Regions from separate parts of the Enterobacter sp. MGH 24 genome, predicted to be linked through region 3. Evidence: predicted binding sites of a transcription regulator. Region 3 holds the regulator's gene; each other region holds the start of a gene.
What was found. Region 3 encodes PurR, which represses purine synthesis genes. Its sites were predicted from a motif close to CANGCAAACGTTTGCNTG; they were not measured.
Positions count from the first base shown of each region.

Region 1: the regulator PurR is predicted to act here: its motif matches at 4,489-4,506, upstream of purH (bifunctional phosphoribosylaminoimidazolecarboxamide formyltransferase/IMP cyclohydrolase).
Region 2: the regulator PurR is predicted to act here: its motif matches at 3,900-3,917, upstream of purL (phosphoribosylformylglycinamidine synthase).

Region 1 covers NZ_KI535657.1:1,660,028-1,667,065, forward strand. The annotation lists gene L370_RS13975 (YjaG family protein) at 1-280, shown strand, start outside; gene hupA (nucleoid-associated protein HU-alpha) at 467-739, shown strand; gene L370_RS13965 (DUF1481 domain-containing protein) at 751-1,443, shown strand; gene purD (phosphoribosylamine--glycine ligase) at 1,487-2,779, opposite strand; gene purH (bifunctional phosphoribosylaminoimidazolecarboxamide formyltransferase/IMP cyclohydrolase) at 2,795-4,381, opposite strand; rRNA gene L370_RS13950 (16S ribosomal RNA) at 4,942-6,481, shown strand; rRNA gene L370_RS13945 (23S ribosomal RNA) at 6,690-7,038, shown strand, end outside.
Region 2 covers NZ_KI535657.1:187,917-194,954, forward strand. The annotation lists gene purL (phosphoribosylformylglycinamidine synthase) at 1-3,814, opposite strand, end outside; gene mltF (membrane-bound lytic murein transglycosylase MltF) at 4,082-5,632, shown strand; gene tadA (tRNA adenosine(34) deaminase TadA) at 5,520-6,026, opposite strand; gene yfhb (phosphatidylglycerophosphatase C) at 6,083-6,718, opposite strand; gene L370_RS20845 (PTS transporter subunit EIIC) at 6,722-7,038, opposite strand, start outside.
Region 3 covers NZ_KI535657.1:3,423,767-3,430,804, reverse strand. The annotation lists gene L370_RS05790 (alkene reductase) at 1-485, shown strand, start outside; gene gloA (lactoylglutathione lyase) at 586-993, shown strand; gene rnt (ribonuclease T) at 1,089-1,748, shown strand; gene grxD (monothiol glutaredoxin 4) at 1,826-2,173, opposite strand; gene L370_RS05810 (C40 family peptidase) at 2,512-3,285, shown strand; gene sodB (superoxide dismutase [Fe]) at 3,408-3,989, shown strand; gene L370_RS05820 (MFS transporter) at 4,028-5,194, opposite strand; gene L370_RS23475 (cytochrome bd-I oxidase subunit CydH) at 5,359-5,448, opposite strand; gene purR (HTH-type transcriptional repressor PurR) at 5,746-6,771, shown strand; gene punR (DNA-binding transcriptional activator PunR) at 6,790-7,038, opposite strand, start outside.

The DNA of each region.
Region 1 (7,038 bases), 1.8 Mb from region 3:
TCACTCCCGTCTGAGCGGTGAAACGCTGGAGCACGCTATTGAAGTCAGTAAGGCATCTATTACGACCGTCGCGATGCTGGAAATGACCCAGGAAGGACGGGAGATGACCGACGAAGAGCTGCGTGCGAACCCGGCGGTTGAGCAAGAATGGGACATTCAGTGGGAAATTTTCCGCCTGCTGGCAGAGTGTGAAGAACGCGATATTGAGCTGATAAAAGGGCTGCGCGCGGACTTACGAGAGGCTGCCGAGAGCAATATTGGTATAATTTTTAACCAATAAGACAAGAAAACTTGAGATAACGCCCGTTTTGTCGCTCCTCGACTCTTCCCTTTCGCCCCTTGTCTGGTCTACATTTGGGGGGCGAAAAAAAGTGGCTATCGGTGCGTGTATGCAGGAGAGTGCTTTTTTGGCATTTTCGTCGCACTCGATGCTTAGCAAGCGATAAACACATTGAAAGGATAACTTATGAACAAGACTCAACTGATTGATGTAATTGCGGACAAGGCTGATCTGTCTAAAGTGCAGGCTAAAGCTGCTCTGGAATCTACCCTGGCTGCTATTACTGAGTCTCTGAAAGAAGGCGATGCTGTACAACTGGTTGGTTTCGGTACCTTCAAAGTGAACCACCGCGCTGAGCGTACTGGCCGCAACCCGCAGACCGGTAAAGAAATCAAAATCGCCGCAGCTAACGTGCCGGCATTTGTTTCTGGTAAAGCACTGAAAGACGCTGTTAAGTAAGACGCGTGGCAGTGAACAGTTTTAGCGAAGGGGCGGTAACGCCCCTTTTGTCTTTCTGGCGTGGAACGCTCGCGCTGGCAGGCATGCTGTTGCTGTCAGCCTGTAGCCACGATACCTCCCTGCCGCCGTTTACCGCCAGCGGTTACGCGGACAACCAGGGGGCAGTCAGGATCTGGCGCAAGGATTCCGGCGGTGAAGTGCATCTGCTTTCTGCCTTCAGCCCGTGGCATAACGGCAATACGTCGACTGCGGAGTATCGCTGGCAGGGAGATGACCTGTCGCTGATTGAACTGAACGTCTACAGCAAGACCCCCGAACACGTGAAAGTGCGTTTTGACGACCATGGCGAGCTGAGCTTTATGCAGCGCGAAGTCAGCGGTCAAAAACAGCAGCTTTCCAGCGATCAAATCGCCCTCTACCGTTATCGTGCCGAACAAATCCGCCAGACCAGCGATGCGCTTCGTTTGGGCCGCGTTGTGCTGCGCCAGGGGCGCTGGCATAACGATGGAACGGTAACCACCTGCGAAGGGCAGACGGTCAAGCCTGAGCTTGAATCCTGGGCGACGGAACACATTCAACGCCGTCAGCGTCATTCATCAGTGGAGGTGAGTGTGGCGTGGCTGGAAGCGCCGGAAGGCTCTCAGCTGCTGCTGGTGGCGAACGAAGACTTCTGCACCTGGCAGCCGACGGAAAAGAGTTTTTGATTTAAGTACCCTCTCCCTTGAGGGAGAGGGTGAGGGTGTGGAATTACTCGCCCTGCTCGCGCGCAATTGCGCGATAACCGATATCCTGACGGCTAAAGCTGCCGTTCCAGTGAATATCCGCCATCAGCGCATAGGCGCGCTTCTGCGCTTCTGCCACGGTATGGCCCAGCGCGGTCGCACACAGCACGCGTCCGCCGTTGGTGAGGACGCGATCGTCTTCAGCCAGCTTCGTACCTGCATGGAACACCTTCGCACCCTCAATCTCTTCCAGCGGCAGACCGTGGATCTCGTCCCCGGTGTTGTAGTTGCCCGGATACCCACCCGCAGCAATCACTACACCTAAAGAGGCACGCTCGTCCCACTCGGAGGTTTTCTCGTCCAGCTTGCCCTCGCAGGCTGCCAGACACAGATCCACCAGATCGGATTTCATGCGCAGCATGATGGGCTGCGTTTCCGGATCGCCAAAGCGGCAGTTGAATTCGATGACCTTAGGGTTACCCTGCTTGTCGATCATCAGACCTGCGTAAAGGAAACCGGTGTAGGTGTTGCCTTCTGCCGCCATCCCTTTCACGGTAGGCCAGATGACGCGATCCATGGTGCGCTGGTGGACTTCGTCAGTCACTACCGGAGCGGGGGAGTAAGCGCCCATTCCGCCGGTATTCGGACCGGAATCACCATTGCCCACGCGCTTGTGGTCCTGGCTGGTGGCCATCGGCAGAACGTGTTCGCCGTCGACCATCACGATAAAGCTCGCTTCTTCACCGTCGAGGAACTCTTCGATCACGATGCGGTGGCCCGCATCGCCAAAGGCGTTGCCCGCCAGCATATCCTGAACCGCGGCTTCGGCTTCTTCGAGGGTCATCGCCACGATCACGCCTTTACCTGCTGCCAGACCGTCGGCCTTGATAACAATCGGCGCGCCTTTTTCACGCAGATAGGCCAGGGCTGGCTCTACTTCGGTGAAGTTCTGATATTCCGCCGTTGGGATGTTATGACGCGCGAGGAAATCTTTGGTGAAGGCTTTAGAGCCTTCCAGCTGCGCGGCACCTTGCGTTGGCCCGAAGATGGTCAGGCCCGCCGCTCGGAAGGCATCGACGACGCCAATCACCAGCGGCGCTTCCGGGCCGACGATGGTCAGGTCGATTTTCTCGCTCTGGGCAAAGCTCAGCAGCGCCGGGATATCGGTTACGCCAATAGCGACGTTCTGTAGCGTCGGCTCCAGGGCGGTACCGGCGTTGCCCGGTGCCACGAAGACCGTTTTCACCAGCGGAGACTGCGCCGCTTTCCACGCCAGAGCGTGCTCGCGTCCGCCGTTACCAATGACTAATACTTTCATTTTCAGCTCCGGGAATTAATGGCGGAAGTGGCGCATGTCGGTGAAGATCATCGCAATGCCGTGTTCGTCGGCGGCGGCAATCACTTCGTCGTCGCGGATTGAGCCGCCAGGCTGGATCACGCAGGTGATGCCCACTGCAGCAGCCGCGTCGATACCGTCACGGAACGGGAAGAAGGCGTCAGAAGCCATGGCTGAGCCTTTTACTTCCAGACCTTCATCGCCTGCTTTAATACCCGCGATTTTCGCGGAGTAGACGCGGCTCATCTGGCCTGCACCTATCCCGATGGTCATGTTTTCTTTGGCGTAGACGATGGCGTTGGATTTGACGAACTTCGCAACCTTCCAGCAGAACAGCGCGTCACGCAGCTCCTGTTCGCTCGGCTGACGTTTGGTCACCACGCGCAGGTCGGTTTCTGTCACCATGCCCAGATCGCGGTCCTGAACCAGCAGACCGCCGTTCACGCGCTTGAAGTCCAGGCCCGGCACGCGTTCTGCCCACTGGCCACAAACCAGCACGCGCACGTTCTGTTTTGCCGCAGTGATTTTCAGCGCCTCTGCGGATGCGGATGGCGCGATGATCACTTCAACGAACTGGCGGGAGATGATGGCCTGTGCGGTTTCAGCATCCAGCTCGCGGTTGAAGGCGATAATGCCGCCGAACGCGGAGGTCGGGTCGGTTTTGTAGGCGCGATCGTAGGCATCCAGAATAGAGGTGCTCACGGCAACGCCGCATGGGTTCGCGTGCTTGACGATAACGCAGGCCGGCTCGCTGAACTCTTTCACGCATTCCAGCGCGGCGTCGGTGTCGGCAATGTTGTTATAGGAGAGCGCTTTGCCCTGAACCTGCTGGGCGGTCGCAACAGAGGCTTCTTTTACTTCTTCTATATAGAAGGCTGCCTGCTGGTGGCTGTTCTCGCCGTAACGCATATCCTGCTTCTTAATGAAGTTCAGGTTCAGGGTGCGAGGGAAGCGGCCAGAAGGATCTTTGCTTTCACCGTGGTAAGCAGGCACCAGGCTACCGAAGTAGTTGGCGATCATGCTGTCGTACGCCGCGGTGTGCTCGAAGGCTTTGATGGCGAGGTCGAAACGCGTTTCCAGCGTCAGTGACCCTTCGTTGGCATCCATCTCATTAATAATGGTTTCGTAATCGCTGCTCTTTACGACGATGGCCACATCTTTATGGTTCTTGGCCGCGGAGCGCACCATGGTTGGGCCGCCGATGTCGATATTCTCTACGGCATCTTCCAGAGAGCAGCCTTCGCGGGCAACGGTCTGGGCAAACGGGTAGAGGTTAACAACCACCATGTCGATTGGCGCGATGTCATGCTGTTCCATAATGGCGTCGTCCTGACCGCGACGGCCAAGAATACCGCCGTGCACTTTCGGGTGCAGGGTTTTGACGCGTCCATCCATCATTTCCGGGAAACCGGTGTAATCGGACACTTCGGTTACCGGCAGACCTTTATCTGCTAACAGGCGAGCGGTACCGCCTGTAGAAAGCAGCTCCACACCGCGTGCGGAAAGTGCCTGAGCGAATTCGACGATACCGGCTTTATCAGAAACACTGAGCAGAGCGCGGCGGACTGGACGACGTTGTTGCATGGTAAATCCCCTGGATTTCACGATTACAGAGAGCGTTAGATGAATTTTCCTGCGAAAAACTCATCTAACACACCTGACGGGGCATCCTTGTTAAGCGCGAGCATTTTAACGAAAACGTTTGCGCAACGCTCGCACATTTTCACTTTTTCGTATCATTGTGGATAAGTCTGTGTGTAAAAAGGTATAAGGCGGGGTTTTGCTGTGGAATGCAGCAGTCAGTCATTTTTCTGTCATTTAGCGGTTGCGGCCTGCGGAGAACTCCCTATAATGCGCCTCCATCGACACGGCAGATGTGAATCACTTCACAAACAACCCGGTCGGTTGAAGAGAAAAAATCCTGAAATAACGGGTTGACTCTGAAAGAGGAAAGCGTAATATACGCCACCTCGCAACGGTGAGCGAAAGCCGCGTTGCACTGCTCTTTAACAATTTATCAGACAATCTGTGTGGGCACTCAAAGTGACATGGATTCTTAACGTCGCAAGACGAAAAATGAATACCAAGTCTCTGAGTGAACATACGTAATTCATTACGAAGTTTAATTCATGAGCATCAAACTTAAATTGAAGAGTTTGATCATGGCTCAGATTGAACGCTGGCGGCAGGCCTAACACATGCAAGTCGAGCGGTAGCACAGAGAGCTTGCTCTCGGGTGACGAGCGGCGGACGGGTGAGTAATGTCTGGGAAACTGCCTGATGGAGGGGGATAACTACTGGAAACGGTAGCTAATACCGCATAACGTCGCAAGACCAAAGAGGGGGACCTTCGGGCCTCTTGCCATCAGATGTGCCCAGATGGGATTAGCTAGTAGGTGGGGTAACGGCTCACCTAGGCGACGATCCCTAGCTGGTCTGAGAGGATGACCAGCCACACTGGAACTGAGACACGGTCCAGACTCCTACGGGAGGCAGCAGTGGGGAATATTGCACAATGGGCGCAAGCCTGATGCAGCCATGCCGCGTGTATGAAGAAGGCCTTCGGGTTGTAAAGTACTTTCAGCGGGGAGGAAGGTGCTGAGGTTAATAACCTCAGCAATTGACGTTACCCGCAGAAGAAGCACCGGCTAACTCCGTGCCAGCAGCCGCGGTAATACGGAGGGTGCAAGCGTTAATCGGAATTACTGGGCGTAAAGCGCACGCAGGCGGTCTGTCAAGTCGGATGTGAAATCCCCGGGCTCAACCTGGGAACTGCATTCGAAACTGGCAGGCTAGAGTCTTGTAGAGGGGGGTAGAATTCCAGGTGTAGCGGTGAAATGCGTAGAGATCTGGAGGAATACCGGTGGCGAAGGCGGCCCCCTGGACAAAGACTGACGCTCAGGTGCGAAAGCGTGGGGAGCAAACAGGATTAGATACCCTGGTAGTCCACGCCGTAAACGATGTCGACTTGGAGGTTGTGCCCTTGAGGCGTGGCTTCCGGAGCTAACGCGTTAAGTCGACCGCCTGGGGAGTACGGCCGCAAGGTTAAAACTCAAATGAATTGACGGGGGCCCGCACAAGCGGTGGAGCATGTGGTTTAATTCGATGCAACGCGAAGAACCTTACCTACTCTTGACATCCAGAGAACTTTCCAGAGATGGATTGGTGCCTTCGGGAACTCTGAGACAGGTGCTGCATGGCTGTCGTCAGCTCGTGTTGTGAAATGTTGGGTTAAGTCCCGCAACGAGCGCAACCCTTATCCTTTGTTGCCAGCGGTTCGGCCGGGAACTCAAAGGAGACTGCCAGTGATAAACTGGAGGAAGGTGGGGATGACGTCAAGTCATCATGGCCCTTACGAGTAGGGCTACACACGTGCTACAATGGCGCATACAAAGAGAAGCGACCTCGCGAGAGCAAGCGGACCTCATAAAGTGCGTCGTAGTCCGGATTGGAGTCTGCAACTCGACTCCATGAAGTCGGAATCGCTAGTAATCGTAGATCAGAATGCTACGGTGAATACGTTCCCGGGCCTTGTACACACCGCCCGTCACACCATGGGAGTGGGTTGCAAAAGAAGTAGGTAGCTTAACCTTCGGGAGGGCGCTTACCACTTTGTGATTCATGACTGGGGTGAAGTCGTAACAAGGTAACCGTAGGGGAACCTGCGGTTGGATCACCTCCTTACCTTAAAGAACCTGCCTTTGTAGTGCTCACACAGATTGTCTGATGAATGATGAACTTCTGAATGTACTTTTGAGTGCATTAAGAAGTTTTGCTCTTTAAAAATCTGGATCAAGCTGAAAATTGAAACGACACACAGTTAATGTGTGTTCGAGTCTCTCAAATTTTCGCAAGTCGATGATGAATCGAAAGAAACATCTTCGGGTTGTGAGGTTAAGCGACTAAGCGTACACGGTGGATGCCCTGGCAGTCAGAGGCGATGAAGGACGTGCTAATCTGCGAAAAGCGCCGGCGAGGTGATATGGACCTTTGACCCGGCGATGTCCGAATGGGGAAACCCAGTGCAATTCGTTGCACTATCGTTAACTGAATACATAGGTTAACGAGGCGAACCGGGGGAACTGAAACATCTAAGTACCCCGAGGAAAAGAAATCAACCGAGATTCCCCCAGTAGCGGCGAGCGAACGGGGAGCAGCCCAGAGTCTGAATCAGCTTGTGTGTTAGTGGAAGCGTCTGGAAAGTCGCACGGTACAGGGTGACAGTCCCGTACACGAAAGCA
Region 2 (7,038 bases), 3.2 Mb from region 3:
AGGAGTTGCTCACGGTACGGAACACGCGTTCCGGGTGCGGCATCATGATGGTCGCGCGACCGCTTTCGCTGGTCACTGCCGTAATACCGTTGGCCGAGCCGTTCGGGTTAGCCGGATAGGTTTCTGTCACCTTGCCGAAGTTATCGACAAAGCGCAGCGCCACCAGGCCTTTGCTCTCCAGCTGAGCCAGATGCGCAGCATCACGCACTTCTACCTGACCTTCACCGTGGGAAACGGCGATTGGCATCTGTGAACCCACCATCCCCTGCAGCAGCAGAGACGGGCTTTGGGTCACTTCGACCAGGCTGAAGCGCGCTTCGAAGCGGTCGGACTGGTTACGCACAAAGCGCGGCCAGGCTTCGCTGCCCGGGATCAGCTCGCGCAGATTAGACATCATCTGGCAGCCGTTACACACGCCCAGCGCCAGGGTCTGCGGACGGTGGAAGAAGGTTTCGAACTCGTCACGCACGCGGCTGTTGAACAGGATGGACTTCGCCCAGCCTTCGCCCGCGCCCAGCACGTCGCCGTAGGAGAAGCCGCCGCACGCCACCAGCGCCTGGAAATCTTCCAGACCGGTACGGCCCGCCAGCAGATCGCTCATGTGAACGTCGATAGCGTCAAAGCCCGCGCGGTGGAAGGCAGCCGCCATCTCTACGTGGGAGTTAACGCCCTGCTCGCGCAGCACCGCCACTTTCGGACGCGCGCCGGTCGCAATGTACGGCGCAGCGATGTCGTCGTTGATGTCGAAGGAGAGCTTCACGTTCAGGCCTGGATCCTGGTCATTGGCCTTCGCGTTATGCTCCTGATCGGCACATTCCGGGTTATCACGCAGGCGCTGCATCTGCCAGGTGGTTTCCGCCCACCACATGCGCAGCGTGGTGCGGCTTTCGCTGAACACGGCGTGACCGTCTGCTTCAATGACGAAGCGGTCGCCCTGAACGGCTTTACCCAGATAGTGCACGCAGTCTGCGAGACCATGCTTCGCCAGAATCGCTTCAACCGCGTCGCGATCCGCCGCGCGCACCTGAATCACGGCACCCAGCTCTTCGTTAAACAGTGCCGCCAGACGGTCATCGCCAAGCGTGGCAATATTTGCTTCCACGCCGCAGTGGCCGGTGAAGGCCATCTCTGCCAGCGTCACCAGCAGGCCGCCGTCGGAACGGTCGTGGTAGGCCAGCAACTTACGCTGCGCAACCAGCGCCTGGATGGCATCGTAGAAACCTTTCAACTGCGCTACGTCGCGCACGTCGGCTGGCTTGTCGCCGAGCTGACGGTAAACCTGCGCCAGCGCGGTGGCACCCAGCGCGTTGTGGCCTTTACCCAGGTCAATCAGCAGCAGGGCGTTGTCTTCGGTCGCAAGCTGCGGCGTGATGGTATGACGCACGTCTTCCACGCGGGCAAACGCGGTGATCACCAGCGACAGCGGAGAGGTCATCTCGCGCTGCTCGCTGCCTTCCTGCCAGCGGGTTTTCATCGACATAGAGTCTTTACCCACCGGAATGGTCAGGCCGAGGGCAGGACAGAGCTCCTCGCCCACCGCTTTCACGGCTTCATACAGGCCAGCATCTTCGCCAGGGTGGCCGGCAGCGGCCATCCAGTTTGCGGAAAGCTTGATGCGTTTAATGTCGCCAATCTGCGTCGCGGCGATGTTGGTCAGCGCTTCACCGACCGCCAGACGGGCAGAGGCAGCGAAGTCCAGCAGCGCCACCGGGGTGCGTTCGCCGAGAGCCATCGCTTCGCCGTAGTAGCTGTCGAGGCTCGCGGTGGTCACGGCGCAGTTAGCGACAGGGATCTGCCACGGACCGACCATCTGATCGCGCGATACCATACCGGTCACGGTGCGGTCGCCGATGGTCACCAGGAAGGTTTTCTCTGCCACAGCAGGCAGGTGCAGCACGCGGTTGACCGCTTCTGCCACGGTGATGCCCTGACGATCCAGCGCTTTGCCCGCCGCTTTACGGGTCGTTACGTCGCGGGTCATCTTCGGCGTTTTACCCAGCAGCACGTCCAGCGGCAGATCGATCGGCTGGTTATCAAAGTGGGTGTCGCTTAAGGAAAGGTGCTGCTCTTCGGTCGCTTCACCGATGACGGCATACGGCGCGCGCTCGCGGCGGCACAGCTCGTCAAACAGCGGCAGCTGATCCGCAGCAACCGCCAGCACGTAGCGCTCCTGGGATTCATTACACCAGATTTCCAGCGGGCTCATGCCCGGCTCATCGCTCAGGATATCGCGCAGGTTGAAACGCCCGCCGCGGCCGCCGTCGCTCACCAGCTCCGGCATGGCGTTGGACAGGCCGCCCGCGCCCACGTCGTGGATGAAGAGGATCGGGTTGGCATCGCCCAGCTGCCAGCAGCGGTCGATCACTTCCTGGCAGCGACGCTCCATCTCAGGGTTGTCACGCTGCACGGAGGCGAAGTCGAGATCCGCGTCAGACTGGCCGGAAGCCATAGAAGAGGCCGCGCCGCCGCCCAGACCGATGTTCATCGCCGGGCCGCCGAGCACGATCAGCTTCGCGCCGACGACGATCTCGCCTTTCTGCACGTGATCGGCACGGATGTTGCCGATCCCGCCCGCCAGCATGATCGGTTTGTGGTAGCCGCGCAGCTCTTCGCCGTTGTGGCTGTCCACTTTCTCTTCATAGGTACGGAAGTAACCGTTAAGCGCCGGACGGCCAAACTCGTTGTTAAACGCAGCGCCGCCCAGCGGGCCTTCGGTCATGATATCCAGGGCGGTTACAATGCGCTCTGGCTTGCCGAAATCTTCTTCCCATGGCTGTTCAAAGCCCGGGATACGCAGGTTAGAGACGGAGAAACCGACCAGACCCGCTTTAGGTTTAGCGCCACGACCGGTCGCACCTTCGTCACGGATTTCACCGCCGGAGCCGGTCGCCGCACCCGGCCACGGGGAGATCGCCGTCGGGTGGTTGTGGGTTTCCACTTTCATCAGAATATGCGCGGGCTCCTGATGGAAGTCATAGCGCCCTGCTTCGCGATCGGCGAAGAAGCGGCCCACCTCGGAACCTTCCATTACCGCGGCGTTGTCTTTATAGGCTGACAGCACGTGGTCAGGGGTTTGCTCCATGGTGTTTTTGATCATTTTGAACAGCGACTTCGGCTGCTGTTCGCCGTCAATAATCCAGTCGGCGTTGAAAATCTTGTGGCGGCAGTGCTCAGAGTTAGCCTGCGCGAACATGTAGAGCTCGATGTCGTTCGGGTTACGGTTGAGCTTAACAAACGCATCCTGCAGGTAGTCGATTTCATCTTCTGCCAGCGCCAGGCCGAGACGCAGGTTGGCGTCAATCAGCGCCTGACGGCCCTGCCCCAGCAGGTCTACGCTCTGTACCGGCGCAGGCTGATGGTGAGAAAAAAGCTTCTGCGCGTCATCGAGAGAGGCAAATACGCTCTCCATCATGCGATCGTGCAGTTCAGCCGCAACCGCCTGCCACTGTGCTTCGCTCAGGGTAGAAGCTTCCACGTAGTACGCCACGCCGCGTTCCAGACGGTTAATCTGGTTCAGGCCACAGTTGTGGGCGATGTCGGTGGCTTTGGAAGACCAGGGGGAGATGGTGCCCGGACGAGGCGTCGCAAGGATCAGTTTGCCGGTTGGCGTATGGCTGCTCAGGCTTGGGCCATACTTGAGCAGGCGTTCCAGCTGTACGCGCTCCTCTGCATTCAGGGGGGCATTCAGGTCAGCAAAATGGACATACTCAGCGTAAATATTGCTTACCGGAAGGTCGGCCGCCTGAAAACGTGCCAGCAGTTTAGTGATACGGAAGGCAGACAGTGCAGGCGAACCACGCAGAATTTCCATCATAAGTCTCTCGTCTTCGAAGCGCCGGGGCGCTTACAGTGTGCGCAAGGGGGGAAAACGGGCGTCATTATAGAGAATCCTGAGCGCCGACGAAACCGTTTGCGTCGAAATAAAATTGGCGAAGAGATTTAACAATAGATGTGACCTGTCTCTCTAATTGGTTGCCAAGTGGCGCAAGTTTACGCAAAATGCCGCTCATTCAATGGCAAACCTTATGATTAACATGGCTACAGCAGACTGAGGCAACCGGCGTCGCAGAGAATTAACTAATTGAAAAAATTAAAGATTAATTATCTGCTCATCGGCATTGTAACGTTGCTGCTGGCAGTGGCCCTCTGGCCTTCCATCCCCTGGTTCGGCAAAGCCGAAAACCGTATCGCCGCCATTCAGGAGCGGGGGGAATTGCGCGTCAGTACCCTCAACTCTCCGCTGATTTACAGCGACATCAACGGCAAAATCATTGGTCTGGATTATGAGCTGGCACAACAGTTCGCCGATTATCTTGGCGTGAAGCTTAAAATCACCGTCCGCCAGAATATCAACCAGCTCTTTGACGACCTCGATAACGACGATGCCGATATGCTCGCCGCCGGGCTGGTGTATAACAGCGAGCGCAGCAAGAACTACCAGCCGGGCCCGACCTACTACTCCGTTTCGCAGCAGCTGGTTTACCGCGTCGGAAGCCTGCGCCCGCGCTCGCTGGCGTCGATTAACGATCGGCAGCTGACGATTGCGCCCGGCCACGTGGTGATTGACGATCTGCGGGAGCTCAAGGAGAAGAAATATCCCGACCTGAGCTGGACGGTGGATCCGAAACTCGGCACGACCGAGCTGCTGGAGCAGGTAAAAGACCAGAAAGTGCCCTACACCATCGCCGATTCAGTCGCGATCAGCCTGTTCCAGCGGGTGCATCCTGAAATCGCCGTGGCGCTCGACGTCACCGACGAGCAGCCCGTGACCTGGTTTAGCCAGCTTGATGACGACCAGACCTTCTCTGCCGCGATGCTCGATTTCTTCAACACCATCAATGAAGACGGTACCCTGGCGCGTCTGGAGGAGAAGTACCTCGGGCACGGTGATGACTTTGACTACGTTGACACCCGCAGCTTCCTGCGCGCGGTGGACAGCGTTCTGCCGGACCTGCAGCCGCTGTTCGAAAAATATGCCCAGGAGATTGACTGGAAGCTGCTGGCGGCTATTTCGTATCAGGAATCCCACTGGGATACCCAGGCCACGTCGCCCACGGGCGTACGCGGTTTGATGATGCTAACCAAAAATACCGCGCTGAGCCTGGGCGTGAATGACCGTACCGATGCCGAACAGAGCATCAGCGGTGGCGCGCGCTATCTGCAGGATATGATGGCCAAAGTACCGGAAACGGTGCCGGAAGAAGAGCGGATCTGGTTTGCGCTGGCGGCCTACAATATGGGCTACGCGCATATGCTTGATGCGCGAGCGCTGACGGCCAAAACGAAAGGTAACCCGGACAGCTGGTCAGACGTTAAGCAGCGCCTGCCGCTGCTGAGCCAGAAGCCATGGTATAACAAGCTGACATACGGCTACGCGCGCGGACATGAAGCCTACGCCTACGTGGAAAATATCCGTAAATATCAGATTAGCCTGGTCGGGTATCTGCTGGAGAAAGAGAAAGAGGCGACAGAGGCCAAACAGCTGGCTCAAAGTTACCCGGTCGTAGCGCCGGACGAGCTTAATCGTCCAATAGCTTCAATTCTGCCTTTTGCTGCTTTTTCTGCTGACGGCGCATTCGAAAGAAATCGCTTAATAGCCCCGAACACTCTGGTGCAAGCACCCCACCGATAGTCTTCACCTGGTGGTTCATCCCCGGGTGACCCAGCACGTCCATCAGCGAACCGGCCGCACCGGTTTTTTCATCCCGCGCGCCGAAGACCAACGTCCCGATCCGGCTGTGCACCATCGCGCCGGAGCACATCACGCACGGCTCCAGCGTCACATACAGCGTGGTATCAAGCAGACGATAGTTTTGCAGCACCAGACCGCCCTGGCGAAGCGCCATGATTTCGGCATGCGCAGTAGGATCGTGGCGGCCAATGGGACGGTTCCACCCTTCGCCAATGACCTGGTTGTTATGAACCAGCACGGCACCCACGGGCACTTCGCCCTCGTCCCAGGCGCGCTGAGCCAGCGTCAGCGCATGGCGCATCCAGTATTCGTGTGAGAATTCAGGGTTGGACAACGGTTGATACTCCAGTTAAAAGCGGGCGGCATTATACACGCCCGTTTTTGAGAAGACTATTCAAGTTGCTGAAGTTCACCTGATGGCGTGACGCGCCAGCGATGCTGGCAAAAATAGAGCAGCGGGTTGTCCTGCTTGCTGTCGCTGTAGCCGCTGTACAGGCGCAGCGGCGTCCCGATGCGTTTCTCCAGCTGAACCACTTTTTCATGCCCCAGGCAGCGCAGGGTCAGCACCCAGCCGCCGTAGCCGCGGGCGATTTGCGTGGCAATAAGATTCACGCGCGGAAGCCAGGGGGTATCAAAGTAGACCTGCTCCACCAGCGTCTGCGGTGAGCCGGTAATCAGCCAGATGTCAGCATCGTTCGCGTCGAGGTAGCCGGTCAGGCGCGCCTGCACCACCGGAAAGGCGGCGACGTGGCTGCGAAACCAGTGCGCAAAATCCTTTTCGAGCTGTTTGAGGCGCGCTTCGCTGTGCCCAAAGGTACATCCCCACAGCAGCAGACTCATTGGCCATCGCGCCGCACGGCCTTTCACCAGCAGCGCGATACCGATAACCGGTAAAAGCGGCAGCACGAGCAGCGCATTCAAAGGCTGACGCCGCAGCAGGTACCGCATAAACGTACCAAACATATCCTGCTGATGCAGCGTTCCATCCAGGTCGAAAAAGACAACGCGACGCCCGTGATTTGCCAAACCTTACTCCTCTGGGTCGTTGAAACCTAACAGCCAGGTAAACAGGAACCCGGCGATCACCGCTACTAAATAGCCTAACAGATAGAGCATCACTTTTCCGGTCACGATGGTTAATGCCAGCGGTAAACCGGAAAGCCCAAAGGTGATAACGGTAGCGACTTTCCAGTAGCTAATGAGCGCCCCGCCCACCGCGCCGCCCAGACAGGCGGCGAGGAACGGTTTACCCAGCGGCAGCGTCACGCCGAAAATCAGCGGCTCGCCGATGCCGAGCAGCCCGACCGGGAGTGCGCCTTTAATCATTTTTTTCAGACGCGCGTTGC
Region 3 (7,038 bases):
GCGGCAGCGTCGAAAACCGCGCTCGCCTGGTGCTGGAAGTGGTTGATGCCGTATGCCAGGAGTGGAGCCCGGATCGTATCGGGATCCGCGTCTCCCCAATCGGTTCTTTCCAGAACGTCGACAACGGTCCGAACGAAGAAGCCGATGCCCTGTACCTGATCGAAGAGCTGGCTAAACGTGGCATCGCTTATCTGCACATGTCCGAGCCGGACTGGGCTGGCGGCAAGCCTTACACGGACGCTTTCCGTCAGAAAGTGCGCGAGCGTTTCCACGGGGTGATCATCGGTGCGGGGGCCTATACCCCGGAGAAAGCCGAAGACCTGATCGGCAAAGGGCTGATTGATGCCGTCGCGTTTGGCCGCGACTACATCGCCAACCCGGATCTGGTTGCCCGCCTGCAGAAAAAAGCGGCCCTGAACCCGCAGCGCCCGGAAAGCTTCTACGGCGGCGGCGCGGAAGGCTACACCGACTACCCTTCTCTGTAATCTCGCCGTTGTTCATTGATAGCGGCGATACTTCGCCGCTATACTAAAACATCGTTTCTGTTCAAAAAGACAGTCTATTCCATTGGTTAATGAGGAAATTATGCGCCTACTTCACACCATGCTGCGCGTTGGCGATCTGCAACGTTCCATTGATTTCTACACTAACGTACTGGGCATGACGCTGCTGCGCACCAGCGAAAACCCGGAATACAAATACTCGCTGGCGTTCGTGGGTTACGGCCCTGAAACGGATGAAGCGGTGATCGAACTGACCTACAACTGGGGCGTAGACAGCTATGAGCTGGGCACCGCCTACGGCCACATCGCGCTGGAAGTGGACAACGCGGCTGAAGCGTGTGAGCGCATTCGCAGCAACGGCGGTAACGTTACGCGCGAAGCGGGCCCGGTAAAAGGCGGCACCACCGTGATTGCGTTCGTGGAAGATCCGGACGGTTACAAAATCGAGCTGATTGAAGCCAAAGACGCGGGTCGCGGTCTGGGCAACTGATCCCTCAGGGCGCAACATGCGCCCGTAGTTTTACTGCATCACCCTCCAAAATTTGCCATAATGCGCTCTGCTTTTTCCCCTTGTAAGAGACCCTGATGTCCGATAACGCTCAATTTAGCGGTCTGTGCGACCGTTTTCGTGGTTTTTATCCCGTTGTTATAGACGTAGAAACAGCCGGATTTAACGCTAAAACCGATGCGCTGCTTGAAATTGCCGCCATCACGCTGAAGATGGATGAACAGGGCTGGCTTACACCGGACACCACGCTGCATTTCCACGTTGAACCTTTTGAAGGGGCAAACTTACAGCCGGAAGCGCTGGCGTTTAACGGTATCGATCCGCATAACCCGCTGCGTGGTGCAGTCAGTGAATATGATGCGCTGCACGCCATTTTTAAAATGGTGCGTAAAGGCATGAAAGAGAGTAACTGCAGCCGCGCCATCATGGTGGCCCATAACGCCACTTTCGATCACAGCTTTACCATGGCCGCCGCCGAGCGCGCCGCGCTTAAACGCAACCCCTTCCATCCTTTTGTGACCTTCGACACCGCCGCACTGAGCGGCCTGGCCCTGGGACAAACGGTGTTATCAAAGGCCTGTATCACCGCAGGAATTGAGTTTGACGGCACGCAGGCGCACTCCGCTTTATACGACACCGAGCGCACCGCAGAGCTGTTCTGTGAGATCGTCAACCGGTGGAAGCGTCTGGGCGGCTGGCCGCTGCCGATGGGTGATGAAGCCGATCGCCAATCGTAGGCCGGGTAAGCGCAGCGCCACCCGGCAAAAAAAAAGCGACCACACTAAGCGGGTCGCTTTTTTATTTGCGCAGAAAATTACTCTGCGTCCGGCTCTTCAGTTTTGTACTTCGCCGCCGTCTCTTTGATCAGCTGCTGCAGTTCGCCGCGCTGATACATTTCAATAAGGATATCGCAGCCGCCAACCAGTTCACCGTCAACCCACAGCTGCGGGAAAGTCGGCCAGTTAGCGTACTTAGGCAGCTCAGCGCGGATGTCCGGGTTCTGCAGGATATCAACGTAAGCAAAACGCTCACCACAGGCTGACAGCGCCTGAACCGCTTGTGCGGAGAAGCCGCAGCTTGGCAGCTTCGGAGAACCTTTCATATACAGCAGAATCGGGTTTTCAGCGATCTGGCGCTGGATTTTTTCAATAGTGGTGCTCATGTCTTGCTTCCTTTAACTTCTGTTACGGCATTCGTCTGACATTGTAGCGGGTCAGACTGGCATCGGAAAATAACATTTTTGTCACGTTTATACATTCTACCCCGAGTCACGGAAAGTTGCATTGCAAATGGTGTTTACCCCTGCGGCGGTCAGGGTTTTGCTTAGGGAGTGGGCAAATGTGCGACAGAACGATGAATTTTTTTGCACTTGCTAACGAAACAGGATTGTAGATTGAAAAATGCTATTAACTTTCTGGGTTTTTATAGATTAGAATCGACGGGCTTTGTAAATCACACGCGGGTATTATTGATGACCTGCATTTATCAGGGGACTGCCCAGTGGCGCGGATAAATAAAATCTCGATCACGCTCTGTGCTTTACTGTTTACTTCACTCACTTTCACGCCAGTGGCAGACGCCTCTCAGCAGGCGCGGCATTCTGCTGTACAAAAAAACCATCTGGTGAAAGCCACAGAACGTAAGAAAAAAACCACCGCTAAGAACGACAAGAAAAAAACACCGGCTCAGACGAAACAGACCGCTTCCAGCAAGACGAAAACAAAACCTTCCCGCACTGCCCACTCCGCTAAAAGTAAAGCTTCGCAAACCGCCGCTAACCTCGTTACTGAAAAATGCATCACGCGTAAAGGCCACAAGGCGAAATGCACGAAGGTCACGAAAATAGCGGAAGTGCATAAAGTGCGTGTACAGAAAGCGCAAAAAACCGCGATGAACAAGCTGATGGGGCAGATTGGCAAACCTTATCACTGGGGGGGCAGCTCGCCGCGAACCGGGTTTGACTGCAGCGGCCTCGTCTATTACGCCTATAAAGATCTGGTCAAATTCCGCATTCCTCGCACCGCCAATGAGATGTACCACCTGCGCGATGCCTCACCGGTTGACCGCGGTGAGCTTGAAAACGGCGATCTGGTATTCTTCCGCACTCAGGGTCGCGGCACGGCTGACCACGTCGGCGTCTATGTCGGCAACGGGAAATTCATCCAGTCACCGCGTAGCGGCCAGGATATTCAGATCACCTCTCTCAGCGAAGACTACTGGGTACGCCACTACGTCGGCGCGCGTCGCGTGATGACGCCGAAAACCATTCGCTAACCCCTGCCCTGCCACATCCGTGGCGGGGTAAGTTCCTCTTTTGCATACCCTTTCAATTTGCTATCCTGTCCATGTTGTCTGTGTGGTTATTGGCAACGCAAAATACAATAAGGAGAGAAGCAATGTCGTTCGAATTACCTGCACTACCGTATGCAAAAGACGCCCTGGCACCGCACATTTCTGCGGAAACCCTGGAATATCATTACGGCAAGCATCACCAGACGTACGTCACCAACCTGAACAACCTGATCAAGGGCACCGATTTCGAAGGCAAAACGCTGGAAGAGATCGTCCGCAGCTCTGAGGGTGGCGTCTTTAACAACGCCGCTCAGGTGTGGAACCACACCTTCTACTGGCACTGCCTGGCACCGAATGCCGGCGGTGAACCTGCCGGTGAACTGGCTACCGCTATCAACGCCGCATTTGGCAGCTTCGCAGATTTCAAAGCGAAATTTACCGATGCCGCCATCAAGAACTTCGGTTCTGGCTGGACGTGGCTGGTGAAAGAGGCGGATGGCAAACTGGCTATCGTGTCCACTTCTAACGCGGGCACCCCGCTGACCACCAGCGCTAAGCCGCTGATGACCGTGGACGTGTGGGAACACGCTTACTACATTGATTACCGCAACGCGCGCCCGAACTACCTGGAGCACTTCTGGGCACTGGTTAACTGGGACTTTGTCGCGAAGAACTTCGCCGCGTAAGAGACACGCAGAAGGGTTCGCCCTTCTGCGTTTTTGGTTTATTCCGCAGCGCAGGCTGCTTCAGGCTGTTTACGACCCGACATCATCACCAGCAGCAGGCCGAGCGCGGCAATAATCGCCCCCATCACCGGCACAAAGCTGTATCCCAGACCACCGGAAATCACGGCCCCACCGGCCGCGGCGCCCAGGGCATTACCCAGGTTAAACGCACCGATATTCACGGAAGATGAAAGTCCCGGCGCTTCATGCGCGACGCGCATCACGCGCATCTGCAATGGCGGCACCACGGCAAAGGTCGCGGCACCCCAGACGACCATCGCAATCGCGGCCCCGAACTCATTACGCGCCAGCCACGGAATGGCAACCATGATGACAATCAGCAGGGTTAAGAAGCCCTTCAGCGTCCCGCTCACGGAACGGTCGGCAAATTTCCCGCCGAGATAGTTGCCAATCGAGAAGCCCACGCCAATCAGCACCAGCATCGCGGTCACAAAGAGAGGCGTTGCGTGGGTGATGTCATGCAATACCGGTGAAATGTAGGTGTAGAGAGTAAACATCGCCCCTGCCCCGAGAACGGTGGTAAGCAGCGCGGAAAGCACCTGCGGGCGCATCAGCACCGCCAGCTCTTTACGCACTTCCGGACGTTCTCCGGCGCTGCCTTTCGGCAGAGAGAAGAACAGCGCTACCATCGCAATCACGCCCAGCCCGGCGGTCGCCAGGAAGGACATACGCCACCCGATCGCTTCTCCCAGCCAGGTTGCCGCAGGGACCCCGCCGATGTTGGCAATCGTTAGCCCCATAAACATGGTTGCCACGGCGCTCGCCTGCTTATGTTTTGGCACCACGCTGGCAGCCACGACCGACCCCAGCCCAAAGAACGCGCCGTGGTTAAGGCTGGTCAGAATACGGGACAGCATCAATGTGGTGTAGTCCGGCGCAATGGCCGAAAGCACGTTGCCCAGGGTGAAGATCGCCATCAGGAAAATCAGCGCACTGCGTCGCGCGCGGTGCGAAAGCAGAAGCGTCATCAGCGGCGCCCCGACCATCACGCCGATAGCATAGGCGCTAATTAACATCCCTGCCGCAGGGATAGAGACATCTACGCCCCGGGCTATAACAGGCAGTAACCCCATCGGGGAGAATTCAGTGGTGCCAATCCCAAAAGCGCCAATCGCCAGGGCCAGCAGGGGAAAATTGATTTTCATGCGTCAACTCCGGATGCCGTGTCATGTGGTGACACAGAACAAAGAAGTGGAAAGCATGACATCAATCACAAAAAATGAGAAGTTAACAAAATGGCAAAAGATTTTTGCCAGAGAAGTAACAATCCGGGGGAGTCGGGGGGGAGAAGGCTCTCCCTCCGCGTAAATCAGTGCAGCGCAGCCGTCAGACCGGCCGCGACAATCAGAGCCAGCACAACAATGGTGGTGAACAACGAAAACTTCAGATCGGTACTCATCAATTTTTCTCCTTTTAATCCCCCCACGAAAAGTGAGCTTGCTCATTTTTGCACAGATTACATCAAAAATCTTCCTGGATTTATACTGATAACCACTTTACCTCTTCCCCTTTTCATCAAGATAGGACAAAATTCCACGCTAAATTTATTAGCGTACCGGCCATTGACCCCCTCCTGACGTCCCGTGTCGTTTTCCCGGCGTGCCGCAATTCAAGATTGCGAGATAAGGGTGAGAGAAGGCAAACGTTTACCTTCAGGTTTTTCAGGAGCTTAGGATATGGTCTGGAGTGACATTTAATGGCAACAATTAAAGACGTAGCAAAACGCGCAAACGTTTCCACTACAACCGTATCACATGTAATTAACAAAACCCGCTTTGTGGCGGAAGAGACGCGCAATGCCGTCTGGGCAGCAATCAAAGAGCTGCACTATTCGCCAAGTGCGGTTGCGCGTAGCCTCAAGGTTAATCACACCAAGTCCATTGGATTGCTGGCGACCAGCAGTGAAGCGGCCTATTTTGCCGAGATCATTGAAGCGGTTGAGAAAAACTGCTTCCAGAAAGGCTATACCCTGATTCTGGGCAACGCGTGGAACAGCATTGAAAAACAGCGCGCCTACCTGTCAATGATGGCGCAAAAGCGCGTTGATGGCCTGCTGGTAATGTGTTCCGAGTATCCGGAGTCCGTGCTGTCCATGCTGGAAGAGTATCGCCATATTCCGATGGTAGTGATGGACTGGGGCGAAGCACGCGCTGACTTCACCGATTCAGTTATCGACAACGCCTTTGAAGGCGGCTATATGGCCGGTCGTTATCTGATCGAACGCGGTCACCGAGAGATTGGCGTGATCCCCGGTCCGCTGGAGCGCAACACCGGCGCGGGCCGTCTGGCTGGTTTTATGAAAGCGATGGAAGAAGCGCTGATCAACGTGCCGGAAAACTGGATTGTGCAGGGCGACTTTGAGCCGGAGTCGGGATACCGCGCGATGCAGCAGATTGTCTCCCAGCCGCACCGTCCAACCGCCGTGTTCTGCGGAGGTGACATCATGGCAATGGGCGCGCTCTGCGCCGCCGACGAGCTGGGCCTGCGCGTCCCGCAGGATATTTCCGTGATCGGGTATGACAACGTGCGTAACGCGCGTTTCTTCACGCCAGCATTGACCACCATTCACCAGCCGAAAGATTCGCTGGGCGAAACGGCCTTCAATATGCTGATGGACAGGATCGTCAACAAGCGTGAAGAGTCGCAGTCCATTGAAGTTCACCCGCGTCTTATCGAACGCCGTTCCGTTGCGGATGGTCCGTTCCGCGACTACCGTCGTTAATCGCTTTACGGGGGCCAGCTATGCTGGCCCCCGTAACCATTCCCGGTTCAGCGTTTCGCTGTCTCCCAGATAATCCAGCAGCCAGGCCATCGCAGGCGAGACATCATTTTGCTGCCAGGTGAGGCAGCAGGCCGCATCCGGGAACGGATTATCCAGCGTCAGTTCAACCCATTCTCCGGTATCGATGCGCGGACGCGCAAAATGAACGGGCACCATCGCGACGCACAGCCCGGCACTGAGGCACGTTGCCGACGATTCCCAGTCAGG